Regions from separate parts of the Sphingomonas sp. P2_B6 genome, predicted to be linked through region 2. Evidence: riboswitches for the same ligand, from Rfam matches in the RefSeq annotation. Region 2 holds a riboswitch; the other holds the start of a gene.
What was found. A riboswitch is a leader RNA that binds a small molecule or an ion and turns the genes downstream of it on or off. The one in region 2 is predicted to bind cobalamin.
Positions count from the first base shown of each region.

Region 1: another riboswitch for cobalamin. It lies ahead of metE (5-methyltetrahydropteroyltriglutamate--homocysteine S-methyltransferase); the one in region 2 lies ahead of cobW (cobalamin biosynthesis protein CobW).

Region 1 is NZ_JBFUDK010000027.1:7,720-17,640, forward strand. Features, by position in the region: gene truB (tRNA pseudouridine(55) synthase TruB) at 1-2, shown strand, start outside; gene rpsO (30S ribosomal protein S15) at 17-286, shown strand; gene pnp (polyribonucleotide nucleotidyltransferase) at 509-2,896, shown strand; gene AC1DX5_RS23480 (acyl-CoA thioesterase) at 3,102-3,512, opposite strand; gene metE (5-methyltetrahydropteroyltriglutamate--homocysteine S-methyltransferase) at 3,499-5,808, opposite strand; cobalamin riboswitch at 5,921-6,136, opposite strand; gene AC1DX5_RS23490 (DUF1993 domain-containing protein) at 6,265-6,786, shown strand; gene AC1DX5_RS23495 (MFS transporter) at 6,836-8,386, opposite strand; gene AC1DX5_RS23500 (chorismate mutase) at 8,479-8,763, opposite strand; gene AC1DX5_RS23505 (polyprenyl synthetase family protein) at 8,890-9,903, shown strand.
Region 2 is NZ_JBFUDK010000009.1:101,500-111,420, reverse strand. Features, by position in the region: gene AC1DX5_RS14390 (FecCD family ABC transporter permease) at 1-964, opposite strand, end outside; gene AC1DX5_RS14385 (ABC transporter substrate-binding protein) at 1,018-1,860, shown strand; gene bluB (5,6-dimethylbenzimidazole synthase) at 1,847-2,497, opposite strand; gene cobO (cob(I)yrinic acid a,c-diamide adenosyltransferase) at 2,494-3,102, opposite strand; gene cobN (cobaltochelatase subunit CobN) at 3,099-6,824, opposite strand; gene cobW (cobalamin biosynthesis protein CobW) at 6,824-7,858, opposite strand; cobalamin riboswitch at 8,141-8,379, opposite strand; gene AC1DX5_RS14360 (histidine phosphatase family protein) at 8,450-9,007, opposite strand; cobalamin riboswitch at 9,040-9,200, shown strand; gene AC1DX5_RS14355 (CbtB domain-containing protein) at 9,220-9,447, shown strand; gene AC1DX5_RS14350 (CbtA family protein) at 9,457-9,921, shown strand, end outside.

The sequences.
Region 1 (9,921 bases), on a different contig from region 2:
AAGCGAAAGGATCACGATGTCGATCACTCAGGAGCGCAAGGAAGCGCTCGTCAAGGACCATGCCCGCGCCGAAGGCGATACGGGTTCCCCCGAAGTTCAGGTCGCGATCCTCACGGAGCGAATCCGCAACCTGACCGAGCACTTCAAGGACCACAAGAAGGACAATCATTCGCGCCGCGGGCTGCTGATGATGGTCAACAAGCGTCGGTCGCTGCTCGATTATCTCCGTCACAAGGACGGTCAGCGTTACACCGATCTCATCGCGAAGCTCGGCCTTCGCAAGTAAGAAACCGGCGCCCTCGGGCGCCGTTTTCATATTCCAGATAAACCCCGCCATGTGCGGGGCCGCCAGCTCATCGACGAGACTGGACCCCATCAAGGGGACACAGGACAGGATGCAATTCGGCTGATTGTCCGGAGGCCGTGAAAGACCTCAAACCGCGCGGGCCGGTCAAGCCCGCACATAGGCCCCGGCACGCATTTGGCGGCCGGAGTTGAAGGAAATAAAATGTTCGATACCAAAACCGTAAGCATCCAGTGGGGCGGCAAGACCCTCACGCTGGAAACGGGCCGCGTTGCCCGCCAGGCCAATGGCGCCGTCATCGCGACGCTCGGCGAAACCGTCGTGTTGTGCGCGGTCACCGCCGCACGCTCCGTCAAGGAAGGGCAGGATTTCTTCCCGCTCACCGTCCACTACCAGGAAAAATTCTCGGCTTCGGGCCGCATCCCCGGCGGCTTCTTCAAGCGTGAGCGCGGCGCCACCGAAAAGGAGACGCTGACCAGCCGCCTGATCGATCGCCCGATCCGCCCGCTGTTCCCGGAAGGCTTTTACAACGAGATCAACGTCATCGCCCAGGTGCTGAGCTATGACGGCGAGAACGAGCCGGACATCCTCGCGATGGTCGCCGCCTCGGCCGCCCTCACCATCTCCGGCGTGCCCTTCATGGGCCCGATCGGCGCAGCGCGCGTCGGCTATGTCGATGGCGAGTATATCCTGAACCCGACGCTCGAGCAGACCAAGGAAGGCGATCTCGACCTCGTCGTCGCCGCCACCGGTGGCGCCGTGATGATGGTCGAATCCGAAGCCAAGGAACTGTCGGAAGACGTGATGCTCGGCGCCGTGCAGTTCGCCCACAAGGCGTGCCGCGAAGCCGTCAACGCGATCATCGATCTCGCCGAGCAGGCCGCCAAGGAGCCTTGGGAAATGGCCGAGCAGGCCGACCTGACGGCCGCCAAGGACAAGCTGAAGAAGCTGATCGGCAAGGACATCGCCGCCGCCTACAAGGTGACCGACAAGTCCAAGCGTTCGGACCTGCTGAACGAGGCCCGCGCCAAGGGCAAGGCGGCGTTCGCCGACGCGACCCCGCAGGACCAGATGGCCGCCGGCAAGCTGATGAAGAAGCTGGAAGCCGAGATCGTCCGCGGCGCCATCCTCAAGGACGGCCAGCGCATCGACGGCCGCACCACCACCCAGATCCGTCCGATCGAGGCGATGGTGCACTTCCTCCCGCGCACGCACGGCTCGGCCCTGTTCACGCGCGGCGAGACTCAGTCGATCTGCACCACCACGCTCGGCACGCGCGACGCCGAGCAAATGATCGACGGCCTGACCGGCCTGTCCTACGAGCATTTCATGCTGCACTATAACTTCCCGCCCTATTCGGTCGGTGAAGTCGGCCGCTTCGGCGCGCCGGGCCGTCGCGAAGTCGGCCATGGCAAGCTCGCCTGGCGCGCGCTGCATCCGGTGCTGCCGTCGAAGGAAGAATTCCCCTACACGATCCGCGTCCTCTCCGACATCACCGAGTCGAACGGCTCGTCGTCGATGGCGACGGTGTGCGGCGGTTCGCTGTCGATGATGGACGCAGGCGTGCCGCTGAAGCGCCCGGTCTCGGGCATCGCGATGGGCCTGATCCTGGAAGGCAAGGACTTCGCCGTCCTGTCCGACATCCTGGGCGACGAGGATCACCTCGGCGACATGGATTTCAAGGTGGCGGGTACGTCCGAGGGCATCACCACGATGCAGATGGACATCAAGATCGCCGGCATCACCGAAGAGATCATGCGCGTCGCGCTGAACCAGGCCAAGGAAGGCCGCGCGCACATCCTGGGCGAGATGGCCAAGGCGCTCGACCATACCCGTGAGGAGCTGTCGGCGCACGCACCGCGCATCGAGACGATCACGATCGACAAGTCGAAGATCCGTGACGTCATCGGCACCGGCGGCAAGGTGATCCGCGAGATCGTCGCCACCACCGGCGCGAAGGTCGACATCGACGATGAGGGCGTGATCAAGGTCAGCTCGTCGGATTCGGCGCAGATCGACGCCGCGATCGCCTGGATCAAGGGCATCGTCGAGGAAGCCGAAGTCGGCAAGATCTATGACGGCAAGGTCGTCAACCTGGTCGATTTCGGTGCGTTCGTGAACTTCATGGGCGGCAAGGACGGTCTCGTCCACGTCTCGGAGATCAAGAACGAGCGCGTCGAGAAGGTTGCCGACGTTCTCAGCGAAGGCCAGGCCGTGAAGGTCAAGGTTCTCGAGATCGATCCGCGCGGCAAGGTCCGCCTGTCGATGCGCGTCGTCGATCAGGAGACCGGTGCCGAGCTGGAAGACACCCGTCCCGCCCGCGAGCCCCGCGAAGGCGGTGATCGCGGCGATCGTGGCCCCCGCGGCCCGCGCCGTGACGGCGACGGCGGCCGTGGCCCGCGTGGCGACGGCGGTGGCCGTGGCGACCGTGGCCCGCGTCGTGATGGTGACGGCGGCCGTGGTCCTCGTCGCGATGGCGGCGGTGCGCGGGACGAGGGCCGCGGCCCGCGCCGCGAGCGCAGCGAAGGCGGCAATGACGACGGCCCCGCGCCCGAGTTCGCACCAGCCTTCCTGACCGGCGACCGCGACTAAGCGATCCCGGTTCCGCAAGGACAAATGAAGAGGGGCTCGGGAAACCGGGCCCCTTTTTTTTGATGAAGGATGGCGCCAGCCCACCCGCAACCGTCACCTCGGACTCGTTCCGGGGTCCATCGTTCCGCAAGCGGACCGTATTCGACGCAATGCTGCGCCCAGCCGCGGAATGGATGCCGGAACAAGTCCGGCATGACGGTGTGGCTCAAACCATCGTCATCGCCCGCACCGGCCTCGGCCGCCGGTCCTGCCCCACGGCCACGAACGCGAACTCCGCCTCGGTCACCTTGTTCGCCTCTTCCGAATGCCGGTCGCGCGCCCAGGCTTCGACCCGGACCCGCATCGACGTCCGCCCCACCTTGATCAGCCGGGCCAACACCGACACCTCGTCGCCGACGAAGACCGGGCGGTGGAAGGCCATGCCCTCCACCGCGATCGTCACTGCCCGGCCGCCCGCGTGACGCGAGGCGACCGAGGAAGCGGCGAGGTCCATCTGGCTCATCAGCCAGCCGCCGAAGATATCGCCATAGACATTGGCGTCGGCCGGCACCGCCGTCACGCGGACGGCGGGCTGCTCGTCCGGCATCGTTTCGAGCGGGGTCTCAGGCCGCGTCATAGGCACCCCGCACGCGCATGCGCTGCGCCGCCGCGACCATCGCGATCAGCGCGGGGCGGACTTCCTCCCATTTACGCGTCTTGAGCCCGCAATCGGGGTTCACCCATAGCTGCTCGGCCGGCAGGCGCTTGCCCGCGAGCGTCAGCAGCCCGGTCATCTCCGCTTCGGCGGGGATGCGCGGTGCATGGATGTCGTACACCCCCGGCCCGATCTCGTTGGGATAGGCATAATCGGCAAAGGCATCGAGCAGCTCCATCTGCGACCGGGCGGTCTCGATCGAGATGACGTCGGCGTCCATCGCGCCGATCGAGGGCAGGATGTCGTTGAACTCCGAATAGCACATATGGGTGTGGATCTGGGTGTCGTCGCGCACGCCCGATGCGGTCAGGCGGAAGCATTCGACCGCCCAGTCGAGATAGGCCTGCCAGTCGGCGCGGCGCAGCGGTAGCCCTTCGCGCAGGGCCGCCTCGTCGATCTGGATCACCGCCGCGCCGGCCGCCTCCAGGTCGATCACCTCGTCGCGGATCGCCAGCGCGATTTCGCGGCAGCTCTGCGAGCGTGGCTGGTCGTCGCGCACGAACGACCAGTTGAGGCTCGTGACCGGCCCGGTCAGCATGCCCTTCATCGGCTTGCTCGTCAGCGACTGGGCATAACGCCACCACTCGACCGTCATCGGCTTCGGCCGCGCGACATCGCCGTACAGGATCGGCGGCCGCACGCAGCGCGAGCCATAGCTCTGCACCCAGGCGCTGCGGGTGAAAGCGAAGCCGGAAAGCTGCTCGCCGAAATACTGCACCATGTCGTTGCGCTCGAACTCGCCATGCACCAGCACGTCGAGGCCGATCTTCTCCTGCCACTCGACCGTCGCGGCGGTCTCGATGCGCAGGAACTGTTCATAGGCCAGGTCGTCGATCTCGCCCTTGATGTGCGCGGCGCGCGCCTTGCGCACCTCGGGCGTCTGCGGGAAGGAGCCGATCGTCGTGGTCGGGAAGCTCGGCAGGCCGAGCCGCCCCTGTTGCGCCACGCGGCGATCCGCGAAGGGCGAGGTGCGCCGGGTCATGTCGAGATCGACCGCCGCCAGCCGCGCCGCGACCGCGGGATTGTGGATCAGCGGCGAGGCCTTGCGCGACTCGACCGCCGCCCGGGCCAGCGCCAGCGGCTCGGCGACCTTGTCCGCGCCCTGGTTGAGCGCCTGGGCCAGCACCGACAATTCGCCGATCTTCTGCGCCGCGAACGCCAGCCACTGCTTCACCTCCGGGTCGAGCGCGGTCTCGATCGCGAGATCGGCCGGCACGTGCAGCAGCGAGCAGGACGGCGCGAGCACCAGGTTGCGCTCGGCCGCGACGGGCGCAATCCGCTCGATCAACGCATCGAGATCGGCCCGCCAGACGTTCCGCCCGTCGATCACGCCGAGCGACAGCAGCAGGTCGGGCCGGGCACGCTGCCACACCGGCTCGAGCTGCTCCGGCGCACGGACCAGATCGATATGGAGCCCGTGCACCGGCAGGTCGGTCGCCAGTTCCAGATTGTCGCCGAGCGCGCCGAAATAGGTCGCGAGCATCACCTTCGGCCCGTTCACTGACAGGCGCCTGTACGCTTGCTTCAGCGCCGCGCGCTGATCGTCGTCGAGGTCGAGCACCAGGCAGGGTTCGTCGATCTGCACCCAGTCGGCACCGGCGCGCGCGAGCTGCGCCAGCACATCCTCATAGACCGGCAGTACCGCCTCGAGCAGCGACAGCGGGGCGACGTCCTTGCCCTTGGCGAGCGTCAGCCAGGTCACCGGGCCGAACAGCACCGGCCGCGTATGGTATCCGAGTGCCTTGGCCTCGAGGAATTCGTCGACTGCCTTGCTCGACGACAGCGCGAATTGCTGTCCTGCGCTCAGTTCCGGCACCATGTAATGATAGTTGGTGTCGAACCATTTGGTCATTTCCTGCGCGGTGCTGTCCAGCCCATGCGCGCAGCCTTCGTGACCCTTCGCGCTCTGCGCACCACGCGCCATGGCGAAATAAGTGTCGAGGCCGACCCTGCCACCGTTCCAGCCATAGCGCGCCGGCACCGCGCCGAGCATCGCGGAGGTATCGAGCACATGGTCGTAGAGCGAGAAGTCGCCGCTGGGGATGATGTCGGCGCCCAACGCCCTTTGCCGCGCCCAGGCAGCGGCGCGCAAGCCCTGTGCCGCGAGCGACAGAGCGTCGGCATCCGACTTGCCCGACCAGAAGCTTTCGAGCGCGAACTTCAACTCGCGGCGCGGGCCGATACGGGGGAAACCGAGGGTTGCGACTGAGATGGTCATCGTCTTGGCCTTGCGTTGGGCAAGGTGAGGCCGGACGCACGGCAACGAGCACGCGCCCTAATGACAAGCCGGGGCGCGGTGTTGCACGCGGCCTGACCGGGCACCCCGCCGGAGGACGTTATCTGACGAGGCAGGTCTCCTGGCTCGCGGGTCAATGCGACGATCCGGCCTTCCCGGTCCCTTGTCCGGACCAGTGACGCAAAATGGACCGCCGCTCACCGCTCACAGTTGCGGGGGCAGCGCCGGAATAAGCCCAAGGGCCGCACCGGCTTCCCGTCTTAGCTCCGATCGGGCAACCGGGCGAAGAACCTCGACCATCACAGGATAGATGTTACGACCAGCGCGTCAAGCATCATATAAAGAATTCTTTATATGATGCATTCAGTGCCGAGCGGCACATGGACGCGGCCACGCCGAGCCTCCATAAGCTCGCAAAATCAGCCGGAGCCAGAACCCATGTCCTTCTCCCTTTACGATGCCGTCGTACCGTCCAACCTCCAGATCCTGGGCGCGGTCGATGCGCTGGTCGACAAGGCGGCGGCGTTCTGCGCCGAACAGGGCAGGATGGAAGCGGAGCTGATCGACACCCGCCTCGCACCGGACATGCTGCCCTTCGGCTACCAGGTGAAATCCTGCGCCGCCCATTCGGTCGGCGGGATCGAGGGGGTCCGGGCCGGCAGCTTCTCGCCCGACCGGTCGGCCTGGCCGACGGACTTTGCCGGCCTGCACGACACCCTGCAGACGGCGGTCAGCAGCCTGAAGGCGCTTGATCGCGACGCGTTCGATGCCCTGGCGGACTGCGATACGCAGTTCGCCTTCGGGGAAACCATCATGCCCTTCACGGGCGCGAACTTCCTGCTCTCCTTCTCGCAGCCAAACTTCTATTTCCACGCGACGACGGCCTATGCGATCCTGCGCGCGCAAGGCGTGAAGCTGGGCAAACGCGATTTCATGGGAACGCCGCGTATCAAGCGGTAGGGCGTGACGAAGGTCTGGCCTGACCTCGTCGTTATCGGCGTCTCGCGCTTTATGCGTCGAGGTGGCGCAGATCACCGCCGCGCGTCTCGCGCCCGAACCAGGCGACCAGGCCAAGCGCGACCACCGCCGGCGCCATGATGATGACCGCCGCCAGTCCCATGGACGGGATCAGCGCGGCGATGCTCAGCCCTTGCGCGAACAGCCCGCCGGCCTTGGTGCAGGCGGCGACCCATCCGGTCGCCCGCCCGCGCACGCGCAACGGGAAGCTCTCGGCGGTATAGGGCAGCAGGATGGCGAGGATGCCGTTCGACCCGACGATCAGCAGCGCGACAGGCAGCACCGGGCTGCCCGTTCCCGCCAGCTCCAGCCTGAGCACGCCGAGCAACCCGGCCAGCGTCACGCCGATCATGGTGACGAGCGACCATTTGGTGCTCCAGCGGCTGTACATCAGCGCCGCCAGGAACACGGTCGGGAAAGCGATCAGCGAACTTTCCGCCAGCAGCCGGCTCGACACCGCGACTGAATAGCCCTTGGCGACGAGATCGGCCGGCAGCCACAGCAACAGGCCGAAATTGATCAGGCCCCAGGTCAGCGCGGCCACGGTCAGCGCGGTGAGCTTGCCGATCATCCGCCTGCCCGTCAGCGGCCCGTGGTTGACCCCGGTCGTCGCCGGCGGCGGCCCGCGCCGCACGGTTGCCCCGAAACGCCGCATCACCGCTTCGGCTTCCACCTTGCGCCCACGCGCGAGCAGGAACTTGGCCGATTCAGGGATGAGCGCGCCCAGCAGAATGAGGCTGAGCCCGGTCGGCAGGTTTGCCAGCCACAATATGCGCCAGCCGAAGATCGGCTGCAGCACCGCCGAGAGCCCGCTTGCCGCGAAATAGCCCCCGACCGCGCCAAGTCCGCCGACCAGCACCAGGCTCCAGCCGCGATGCCGGTTGGGCATCATCTCGGCAAGCAGGGCATAGGTGACGGGCAACATGCCGCCCGCCGCCGCGCCCATCATGAAACACATGCCGATATTCCAGGCGAGCGACGGCATCGCGCCGCAGATCGAGGTGCCGACGAACATCACCGCCGAGAGCAGGATCGAGGCCTTGCGCCCATAGATATCGGCGATCACGCCCCACACCACCGACCCGACCACGGTGCCCATCAGCGCGAAGAACGGCACCAGCGACACGGTCGATCGCGGCACATGATATTCGCCGATCATGCCGGGCACGGTGAAGCCGAGCGAGGCCGGCTTCATCACATCGATGATCAGCGCGACGACCAGCACGATCATCAGCCGCCAATGCGCCCAGCCGAGCGCGGCATCCTCGGGCGCGGCGATGGTGATGTCCTCGGCCGCCGCGCGCTGTGCCGCGAGATTGCGCGGCAGCAGGCCATAGGCCGCGACGATCACGCCCCCGACGATCAGGAACATGCCGAAGATCATGCCCGAATCCATCGGCATGCCGGCAAGGTGATAGCTCATGTCCTTCGCCATCAGGAACATCGGGATATGGAGCAGCACGCCTGCCGTGACCGCCGCGCAGCCAAGGATGAACGCCCACAGGGCCTGGCGATCGGACAGACTGTTCATACGTGTTGCCATGCGACATCCCCACTTCGCCGCTTGTCGTCGCGGCGCCCCGGGCAATCGATACCGCTATCATCGCGGGCTGGCCATGCCCGACACGACGGGCGTCAGCCCTCGTCGCGCACGCGCTCGTGATGACGGATTACTTCGTCGATGATGAAGCGCAGGAATTTCTCGGAGAAATCGGGATCGAGATCGGCCTGTTTGGCCAGCCCGCGCAGCCGCGTGATCTGCGCATCCTCGCGGCTCGGGTCCGCAGGCGGGAGCCCGGCGGTCGCCTTGTAGCGGCCGACCGCCTGAGTCACCTTGAACCGCTCGGCAAGCAGGAAGACCAGAGCCGCGTCGATATTGTCGATGCTCTGGCGATAGCCGCTGAGCGTTTCGTCGGTCACCTTGCCGTCCTCACCAGTTCGCCCGGCCTTTTGCGGACGTCGCGCACGACGCGCAACCCCGAAAGGCGGGCGTTAACCCCGCAAAGGCTTGCCTTTACCCGGTCATACGGCCACATCGCACGCACCATGAGCGCCACGATCCACCGCCTCGATGCCCAGCGCCAGCCGTCGCTAGAACCGATGGTGCAGCTTGTCGCCGGCGATCTCAATCTCGTCAACGCGGTGATCCTGTCGCGGATGCAGTCCGAGATCCCGCTGATTCCGGAGCTGGCCGGGCATCTCATCGCCGGCGGCGGCAAGCGCATGCGCCCGATGCTGACGCTCGCGAGCGCGCGCCTGCTGGGCTATACCGGCGCGCGGCACCACCGCCTCGCCGCGGCGGTCGAGTTCATCCACACCGCCACCTTGCTGCACGACGATGTGGTCGACGGGTCCGATCTGCGCCGCGGCAAGCGCACCGCCAATCTGATCTGGGGCAATCCGGCGAGCGTCTTGGTCGGCGACTTCCTGTTCAGCCGCTCGTTCGAGCTGATGGTCGAGGACGGCAGCCTCAAGGTGCTGAAGATTCTGTCGGGCGCCAGCGCGATCATCGCCGAGGGAGAAGTCAATCAGCTCACCGCCGCGCGCCGCATCGATATCGGCGAGGAGCGCTATCTCGACATCATCGGCGCGAAGACCGCCGCCCTGTTCGCCGCCGCCTGCCGCATCGCGGCCGTGGTGGCCGAACGGCCCGAGGCCGAGGAAATGGCGCTGGACGCTTATGGCCGCAATCTCGGCATCGCCTTCCAGCTGGTCGACGACGCGATCGACTATGTCTCGGACGCGGGCACGATGGGCAAGGACGCCGGCGACGATTTCCGCGAGGGCAAATCCACCTTGCCCGTCATCCTCGCTTATGCGCGCGGCAGCGCCGAGGACCGCATATTCTGGAAAGCGGCGATCGAGGGGCATCGCTCCAGCGACGAGGATTTCGCGCACGCCGTCTCGCTGATCCGCTCGACGCGCGCGGTCGACGACACGCTCGCCCGGGCGCGCCACTATGGCCAGCGCGCGATCGACGCGATCGGCGGCTTCGCGCCGAGCCAGGCCAAGGCGGCGATGGTCGAAGCGGTCGAATTCGCGGTGGCGCGGGCCTACTGAGACGGCGGATTGCCCACA
Region 2 (9,921 bases):
GGACAAGGAAGACGGGAACTCCGAGGAACGCCGTGACCACGCCCAGCTTGAGCTCGTTGGAGGTCGCGATCAGCCGAACGGCGAGATCGGCGAGGGTGAGCAGCGCCGCGCCGCCGATCGCCGAGGGCAGCAGGATCGCCGAGGGGCTGCGATCGGTGAGCGGACGGATGAGATGCGGGACAATCAGCCCGACGAATCCGATCGCGCCCGAGACCGCCACCGCGCCGCCGACGCCGATCGCGGTGCCCAGCAGCAGCCGCAGCCGCGTGCGCTTGAGGTCGACGCCCAGCGCCTGCGCGCCATCTTCGCCCAGGGTCAGCGCATCGAGTGCGCGCCCGTTCCAGAGCAGCAGCGCCATGCCGATCGCGATGCAGGGCAAGGCGATCCAGACATGCTCGAATGAACGGTTCTCGAGGCTCCCGAGCAGCCAGGTCATGATCTCCATCGCCGCGAAGGGATTGGCCGAGAGGTTGAGCGCGAGGCTGATTCCGGCGCCGGCGAGCGTCGCCACCGCAATGCCGGCGAGGATCAGGGTCAGCGGGCTTTCCGATCGGCCGGCAAGGACGAACAGCAGGATCAGCGAGACCATCGCGCACAGTATCGCCAGCAACGGCAGGATCGCTGGATGAAGCTCGGACAGGCCGAAATACAGCGCAGCGACCGCGCCGAGCGCCGCGGCGTTGGAGGTGCCGAGCACCGAGGGTTCGGCGAGCGGATTGCGCAAATAGCCTTGCAGCGCCGCGCCTGCGAGCCCGAGCATCGCGCCGACCGAGAGGCCGAGCAGCGTGCGCGGCACGCGCAGGTCGAACAGGATCGCATGCGCGATCTTGTCGCCGTGCCCGGCAAGGGCCGCCAGCATCCTGGGGAAGGAAAGGCTGACCGGCCCGAGCAGGAGCGAGGCGATGGCGGCCAGCAGCGTCAAACCGATCAGGCCGGCGAGGAGAAGGGAGCGGGAATTGGTCATGCGGGGACTCTGAGGCGCTTGCTGGCAGGATCGCGGCCGCTATGGAAGCGGTGATGCACTGGAATAGACTTGTGGCGCTTGCCTTGCCGTTGCTGGCCCTGGGCGGCGCCGGGCTTTGGGCGCGCGGGGGCACGGACCCTGCGCCGTCGGGCAAGCCCAGGCGGATCGTCTCGCTGAACCTCTGCGCGGATCAGCTCGTCCTCGCGCTGGCCGATCGCGATCAGATTGCCGGCCTCACCCATAATGCGGCGGACAAGAATATGTCCGCGGGCGCGGCCAAGGCGCGGGGGCTTCCGATCCTCTCGACCTCGGCGGAGCAGGTGCTCGCGATCGATCCCGATCTTGTGATCGGCATGCCGGCGCGGCGCAGCGCGGCGATGGGCGTGCTCAAGGGGCAGCATTACCATATGCTCGACCTCAAGACCGCCAACAGGCTCGAGGACATCTATGCCTCGATCCGCAAGGCAGCGGCAGCGGTCGGGCATCCCGAGCGTGGCGAGGCGATGATCGCGCAGATGGACGTCGAGCTCGCGAAGATTCCGCGTCCCGGTGCCGGCAAGGTCGCCGCCTATTACCAGCGCCGTGGCTTCATGACGGGCACAGGCACGCTGATCGACGACCTGATGAAGCGCGTCGGACTGGTGAACCTCGCGGGCAGGCTCCACAAGCCGGTGCTCGCGCAGGTCCGCATCGAGGAGATGGTCGCAGCCCAGCCCGACTTCCTCATCGTCGAAAGCGCTACCGACACGGTCACCGACCAGGGCACCGAGATGCTGCACCATCCTGCGCTGGCCGGCATTCCCCGGATCAGCATCCCCCAGGCCTGGACGGTGTGCGGCAGCGCCGCCTATGTTCAGGCGGCGCGCGCGATGGCGGAGCAGATCAGCGCACACTGACATTGCCGCGCCAATCGAGGCGTCCCTGCCAGCCGCGCCGCTCCAGTTCGGGAACGGGCGAATCCTCCACGGGGTGGCCGAGACAGAGCAGGGCGATCAATCGCCAGCCCGCCGGGACCTCGAGCAACCGTTCCACGAATTTGGGATCGAGGATCGACACCCAGCCCAGTCCGATCCCGCGGGCGCGGGCGGCGAGCCATAACGTGTAGATCGCCAGCACCACCGAATAGGCGCGGGTCTCCGTCATCGTTGCAGCGCCCAACCCGTGACCGGCCTGCGTCGTCTCGTCGCAGAACACGGCCAGGATTTCGGGCGCTTCGCGCAAGCCGTGGAGCTTGAGCGCGCTATAGGCATCGCGTCGTCCGTCCACATAACCCGCGCCCGCGCGGTGTGCCTCGCTATCGACATGGTCGGCCAGGCGCTCGCGCAGGGACGGCGAGTGCACCCGCACGAAGCGCCAGGGCTGCGCATTGCCCACGGACGGCGCCTGTTGCGCGGTCTCCAGCAGCGCCAGCACGGTCTCGTCGGGTAAGGCGTCGGTACGGAAATGGCGCACGTCGCGGCGCCAGGCGATCAAGCTGTCCAGCTGGTCGAGAAACGCTGCGTCGAAACGCGGTGGCGCGGCGTGGGCGATCAAAACTCGATCCCGGCCTGCGCCCTCACGCCCTGCTCGCGGAACGGGTGCTTCACCAGGGTCATCTCTGTGACGAGATCGGCCACATCGATCAGTTCCTGCTTGGCGTTGCGGCCCGTGATGATGACATGGGTCTTTTCGGGCTTGGCGGCGAGCACCTCGAGCACTTCCTCGACCGGCAGATAATCGTAGCGCAGCACGATGTTGAGCTCGTCGGCCAGCACCATCTGGTAGCTCGGATCGGCGATCATGCGCTTCACTTCCTCCCAGGCTTCGCGCGCGACGGCGATATCGCGGGCGCGGTCCTGCGTGTCCCAGGTGAAGCCTTCGCCCATCGGCTTGAATTCGATCAGCTCGGGGAAGCGGTCGAACACCGCCTTCTCGCCGGTCGCCATCGCGCCCTTCACGAACTGGACGACGCCGACCTTCATGCCGTGCCCGATCGCGCGGACGACCATGCCGAGCGCGGCCGAGGTCTTGCCCTTGCCCGGGCCGGTATGGACGATGATCAGGCCCTTCTCGATCGTCTTGGTGGCGAGCTTCTTCTCGTGCGCCGCCTGGACCTTCTCCATCTTGGCCTTGTGCTCTTCGTCGGTGCGCTGCTTCATGACGTTTCTCCAGCTAGCTCGGCGAGCAGGACGCCCGCGCTGTTCGATTTGGGCTTCCATAGCCCACGCGACAGCGCCTCGGCGAGGCGGCTGGCCGTCTCGCGCAGCGCCGCGGGGTTCGCATCGGCCATGAAGCCGCGCACGGCCTCGTCCTCGATAAAGGCGGCATGGACGGCGTCGAAATGATGGTCGCGCACCGCATGGGTGGTGGCCGCGAAGGCGAACAGATAGTCGACGCTCGCGGCGATCTCGAAGGCGCCCTTATAGCCGTGGCGCATCACCCCGGCGATCCATTTGGGATTGGTGACGCGGGCGCGGACGACGCGTCCGATCTCGTCCTCGAGCGTGCGCACGACCGGGCGCTCGGGGCGGCTATGGTCGTTATGATAACTGAGCGGCTTGCTTCCCTTGAGATGCTCGACCGCTGCGGCGATGCCGCCCTCGAACTGATAATAATCGTCGCTGTCGAGCAGGTCGTGCTCGCGATTGTCCTGGTTCTGCACGACGGCATCGGCCTGGGTCAGGCGCTCGGCGAACAGGTCGCGCTCGGCATCCCCCTCGACCCCGGCGCCATAGGCATAGCTGCCCCAGTCGAGATAGACGTCGGCGAGATCGGCGCGGCTATGCCACAGACGTTCGTCGATCATCGCCTGGAGGCCCGCGCCATAGGCGCCGGGCTTCGACCCGAATACACGGAAGCCGGCGCGTAGCGTTGCGGCCTTGGGTTCGGCGCCCTGATCGATCAACCTGGCCGTCTCGGCCCGGTGGCGCGCGGCGGCGGGATTGTCATGGTCGCTTTCGTCGAGCGCCATCACCGCGCGCGCCGCGCTGTCGATCAGGTCGATCTGCTCGGGGAAGGCGTCGCGGAAGAAGCCCGACACGCGGAAGGTGACATCGACGCGCGGGCGCCGGAGCTCGGTCACCGTCATCATTTCGAACCCGATTACCCGGCCTGAGGTCCAGTCCCAGCGCGGCCGTACCCCCATCAGCGCCAGCGCCTGGGCGATGTCGTCGCCGCCGGTGCGCATGTTCGCAGTGCCCCACGCGCTGAGCGCCATGGCGCTGGGATACGCACCTTCGCGCTGAAGATAGTCGTCGACCAGCAATTGCGCGGAGCGCTGGCCGAGATCCCAGGCGGTCGCGGTCGGGACTGAGCGTGTATCGACCGAATAGAAGTTGCGCCCGGTCGGCAGCACGTCGGGCCGTCCCCGGGTGGGAGCGCCCGAGGGGCCGGGCGCGATGAAGCGCGCATCGAGGCCGGCAAGCAGCGCGGACTGTTCAGCATCGCCACAGGCGTCGACCCGCGCGGCGAGATCGCCGAGCACGGCCTGCAATACCGTCGCCGACGCGGGCCCCGGGGCTTCCATGCCCTCGACCAGCGCGATCGCCAGCAGTTCGAGGCGCTCGACGGTGTCCCCGAACGTCCGCCACAGGTCATTCGAGATGTCAGCAAGCGGCGCCGGTTTCGGTCCGGCCCAGACATCGCCCATGATGCAATCGAGCGGATCGAAGCCGAGCCCCAGATCGTCCGCCATCGACCGCAGCAGTGAGGCCTGGCCGGGACTGTCATAGCCGCGCGGGGTGCGCGACAGCGCGATCAGCAGGTCAGTGCGCAGCCGGCCTTCGGGCGAGCGGGTGAAGATGTGCAGCCCGTCGCGGATCTGCATTTCCTTCAGCTCGCACAGATAATTGTCGAGCGCGGCGAGCGCATCGTCGCCATCGCCGACCGCGCCGGCATCGGTATCGAGGCCCTGCGAGCGGGCGAGGTTGAGAATCTCGCCCTTGAGATGCGCGATCCGGCGCGGGTCCATGCCGGCGGCGAGATAATATTCGTCGACCAGCGCTTCGAGCTGCTTGAGCGGCCCATAGCTTTCCGCACGGGTCAGTGGCGGGGTGAGGTGGTCGACGATCGCCGCGCCGATCCGGCGCTTGGCCTGGGTGCCCTCACCGGGATCGTTGACGATGAACGGGTAGAGTTGCGGCACCGGGCCCGCGCAGATCTCGGGGAAGCAGGTCTCGGACAGCGCCAGCGCCTTGCCCGGCAGCCATTCGAGATTGCCATGCTTGCCGACATGGACGACCGCGTGCGCGCCGAAATGCCGGTTCAGCCAGAAATGGAAGGCGAGATAGGCGTGTGGCGGCACCAATGCCGGATCGTGATAGGTCGCCTTGGGATCGACATTATAGCCGCGCGCTGGCTGCACCGCGACCGCGATATTGCCGAACCGGTGCACCGCGAGGCGGAAAGCACCGTCCCGCACGAACGGGTCTGCCTCGGCTGCGCCCCAGCGCTCGCTCACCGCGTTGCGCACGGCCTGGGGCAGAGCGTCGAAGGCTTGGGCATAGTCGGCGATCGCCAGTGCGATCTCGCCCGGCCGGTCGATCGAATCGAGCGCATTGGTGACGCCCGCCACCATCGTGTCCATCAAGGCCGCACCGTCGGTGGGCGCTTCGCCGATCGCGTAGCCGGAGCCGCCGAGCGCGGTGAGGATCGCCGCCGCGCTGGCTGGCGCGTCGAGGCCGACGCCGTTGCCGATCCGGCCGTCGCGATTGGGGTAGTTGGCGAGGACCAGCGCGATCCGGCGTTCCGCTGCCCGCGTTCGGCGCAACCTCGCCCAATTGGCGGCGAGTCGGGCGACGAAGGCGACCCGGTCCGGTGCGACCCTGGGCACGATGATCCCGCATTCGGTGCGCGCGTCGAACCGCTCGGCGGCCTTGAACGCGACCGCGCGGCTGAACAGCCGGCCGTCGATCTCGGGCAGCGCGACGTTCATCGCGAGATCGCGCGGGCCGAGACCGCGTGGGGAGTCTGTCCAGGCCGATTGCTCGACACCGGCGAACACGGTCTGGAGGATCACGCAGTCCGCGGTCTCCAGTACGCCGCCGATCCTGTTCTCGCCCGGCGACGATGCGGCGAACGAGGTGGCGTTGAGGATGACGTCGGGCCGCAGTTCCGTAATCAGCCCGCGCAGCCAGTCGACCGCGAACGGTTCGCGCAGCGCCCGGACATAGACCGGGGCGACGTTCAGGCCCTGCGCCTCGAGTTCGGCGACCATGGCATCGACCGCGTCGAGCGTGCCGGCGATAGTCAGGGCGCGGTAGAAGACGAACAGGGCGACAGGCCGTCCTTCGGTCCAGCGCGCATGCAGATCGGCCAGGGCAGGGCGATCGACCCCCTTCACATACAATCCCGCATCGGCAACCGGAACCGGATCGTCGGGTGTGCCGATGTCTCGGGCGATCAGGCGAGCGGCGGTGCGCAGGAAACCGATTGCGTTGGCGACCCCGCCCTGGCGCAGATAGTCGCGCAGCCGGGCACAGGTCTCGGGCGGCAGGGTCGAGGCGGCGTCGAGCGCCGGATCGTCCTCGCGTCCATCGGCGATCGCGGCGAAGGCGATGCCGTGCGCGCGGGCAACCGCGGCGATCTCGTCGATCCCATAGGGCCAATAGGCCTTGCCGCCGAGCAGGACGACGCAGACGAACTTCGCCTTCGCGATCACCTTCTCGACATAGAGATCGACCGAATAGGGATGCTTGAGCTGGAGCAGGTTCGCCAGCCGGATACGCGGCGCGCCATCGCCCAGCGCCTCGGCCGCCCGCGCGAAACACGCCAGCTCGCTATCCGCCACGGTCAGGAACACGATATCGCCCGGCGACTGGTCGAGGTCGATTGCCTCGTCGCCGTTCGAAACCGTCCCCGGCGTGGCGGACAGCAGATGCATCAGCCGAGGACGCTCGCGAGTTCGGTTTCGATTCCCGCGCGGTCCAGCCCCTTCTGGCCGATCACCACCAGCTGAGTGCGGCGCGCTTCTTCGGGCTTCCACGCGCGATCGAAGAAATGCTGGACGCGCGGGCCGACCGCCTGGATGACGAGGCGGCTGGGCTTTCCCGCGACCGCGACCATGCCCTTGACGCGCAGTACATCGTGTTTGGCGATGACCTCGCCCAGCCGGGCGACGAGCGCGTCGAGATCGGCAACTTCACCGCCGGTCGCGACGAAGCTGTCGAAATCGTCGTGATCATGCTCCTCGCCATCGTCGATATGCGACTTGCGCGAATCGAGATCGTCCTCGGCTGCCGCGGTGATGCCGAGCAACGCGGCGATATCGACCGCGCCGTGATCGGCGCGCACGATCCGTACGCCGGGCCGCGTCTCCGCGTCGACCAGCGCCTCGACCCGCGCAAGCGTCTCGGCATCGACCAGGTCGGTCTTGTTGAGCACGACCATGTCGGCACAGCCGAGCTGCTCCTCGAACAGCTCCTCCAGCGGCGAATCATGGTCGAGATTGGGGTCGGCCGCGCGTGCCGCCGCCAGTGCCGCCTCGTCGGTGGCGAAGCGTCCGGCCGCGACCGCATCGGCATCGATCAGCGCGATGACGCCGTCGACGGTCGCACGGGTGCGGATGTCCGGCCATTGGAACGCCTTGACCAGCGGCTTGGGGAGCGCGAGCCCGCTGGTCTCGATGATGATGTGCTCGGGCGGGTTGGGCCGGTCGAGTAGCTTCTGCATCGTCGGCAGGAAGTCGTCGGCGACGGTGCAGCAGATGCAGCCATTGGCCAGCTCGACGATGTCATCTTCCGGGCAGGCCTCGTCATTGCAGCCCTTGAGCAGCTCGCCATCGACGCCGACGTCGCCGAACTCGTTGATCACGAGCGCGATGCGACGCCCCTGCGCATTCTCCAGCAGATGGCGGATCAGCGTGGTCTTGCCGGCCCCCAGAAATCCGGTGATGACGGTAGTGGGCACTTTGCTCACGCTGCTTCTCCTTCTTCGACGTCGACAGGTGCGCGATCATGGATCGCACGCCAATGGGAAACTCTTGCGTCGCCCGCAGCGGCGAGGCGCCGCAGCGCGATCCGCGAAGGCGTCATGACCAACATCGGTGGCGGGGGCGTGCCGTTCGCCTGGGCGAGCGGTCGATGCACGACGACGGGCCGACGCCAAAAGCACCCGGCACCATGCACCGATGCGGCCCCAGCCGCATGGTTCGTCGCTCAGACGGAGTTCCGTGCCTTGGCCATTCCCTGGACCAGGGCAAGAGCGACCGGTGCGCTGGCAGGTCTCCTGGCTCGCGGGTCATAGCTTGATGCACGGCCTTCCCAAGCCTTCGCGCTCGCGCGTGATCGGCCCAGTGGCTTGCCTCTCGAAGAGAGGCGGTGTGCATCGCGCTCGCCGCTTACAGTTGCAGGGACAGCCGCGGAGTTGGACGGCCGAAGCCGCCCGCACCGCATTCCCGATTAAGCCCCTTTCGGGGCACCGGCGCGATCACGAGGCGCGGGGGCAACCCCGTTCCTCAAGCGCGCCAATAGGCGGTTGCCAACCCATCGGCAAGATATGGAGATTTCTTTATCCGCTCCCGGTGACCGGCCCGAGCGACTGCAACCGCCAGACGCGATTGAACGACAAGACCGTCACCGAGAGGGGCGCGACATCGATCCGCCACGTCGCGCCGATCGGCAGCGACAGGGCAGCGGCGATCGCCGCGCGCACCACGGCCGGGTGGGTGATCGCCAGCACGGGCACATCCCGTCCGGCCTGGCTGGTGAGCCACTCGGCGACACGCAGGCCGACCACCGCCATCGTCTCGCCGCCGGGCGCGCCCGCCCCGGGGTCGGCGATCCATGCGGCAGCAGCCTCGGGATCGGCGGCATTGATCTCGGCAACGCTTTTACCGCTCCAGTCGCCATGATCGATATCGCCGAGCGCCGGATCGATATCGGCGGTCAGACCAAGCGCTTCCGCCGTCTGGCGCGCCGCCGACGCCGGGCTGGTGGCGACATGCCGTGGGGAGGGCCCCGCGATGCGCAGGCCGGTCGCTGCGCGCAGCCCCTCGGTGTCGAGCGGCTCGGCGGGATCGGCGAACCCGCCGACGCGGCTCATGGCGGTGGCGGCATGGCAGAGCAGGGTCAGTCGCGTGGCCAGGCGGGCCTCCCGATATCGTTGACGTTGCGCTCGGTTCCGTCCTAGGGCGATGCCGAAGGACCGAGGAAGAAGCCGGTGGAATTCCGGCACGGTCGCGCCACTGTTATCGGCAGCACCTCCCTGCTGTCGAGAGTCAGACCTTCCTCGCGACATTATCCCCGCGGGACGCGTACATCCCGGTCAAGGAGCTGAACATGCCGGCCACGACTCTCTTCGCCGACGACGTCTTCATCCCCGTCCGGGGCGAGACGGCCATTCCGATCGGCGAGATCCTGCCCTGGGCCGTCTTCGGCACGCTGCTTGCCCTGATCTTCCTTTATTTCGTCAGCACCGAGCAGGGCGCGGTGTCGCTGTTCAGTGGCAAATATGTGCACGAACTCGTCCATGACGGGCGCCATCTGCTCGGCTTTCCCTGCCACTAAGCGCCGAACATGGCGCGTACCCTGTTGATCCGCGGCATGCTGGTGGGCCTGGTCGCTGCCTTGCTGGCGTTCCTGTTCGCCCGTGTCGCCGCGGAGCCACAGGTCGATCTGGCGATCGCATTCGAGGCCGCGCGCGACCATGCGATGGGCGCGATGGACGAGCCCGAGCTGGTCAGCCGCGCGACTCAAAAGGGGTTCGGCCTGATCATCGCCGTGCTGCTCTACGGCGCGGCGATCGGCGGGATCTTCTCGCTGGTGTTCGCCGGACTCTATGGGCGCTGGTCGCGGCTCGGGCCGCGCTCGCTCGCCTTGCTGCTCGCCCTGGCGGGTTTCGTCGCGATCGCCCTGGTGCCGGCCTTGAAATATCCGCCGAACCCGCCCGCGGTCGGCCTGCACGAGACCGTGGCGTTTCGGACGATCACCTATTTCGCGATGATCGCCTTGTCGGTGGTCGCACTGATCGTCGCCGCGAAG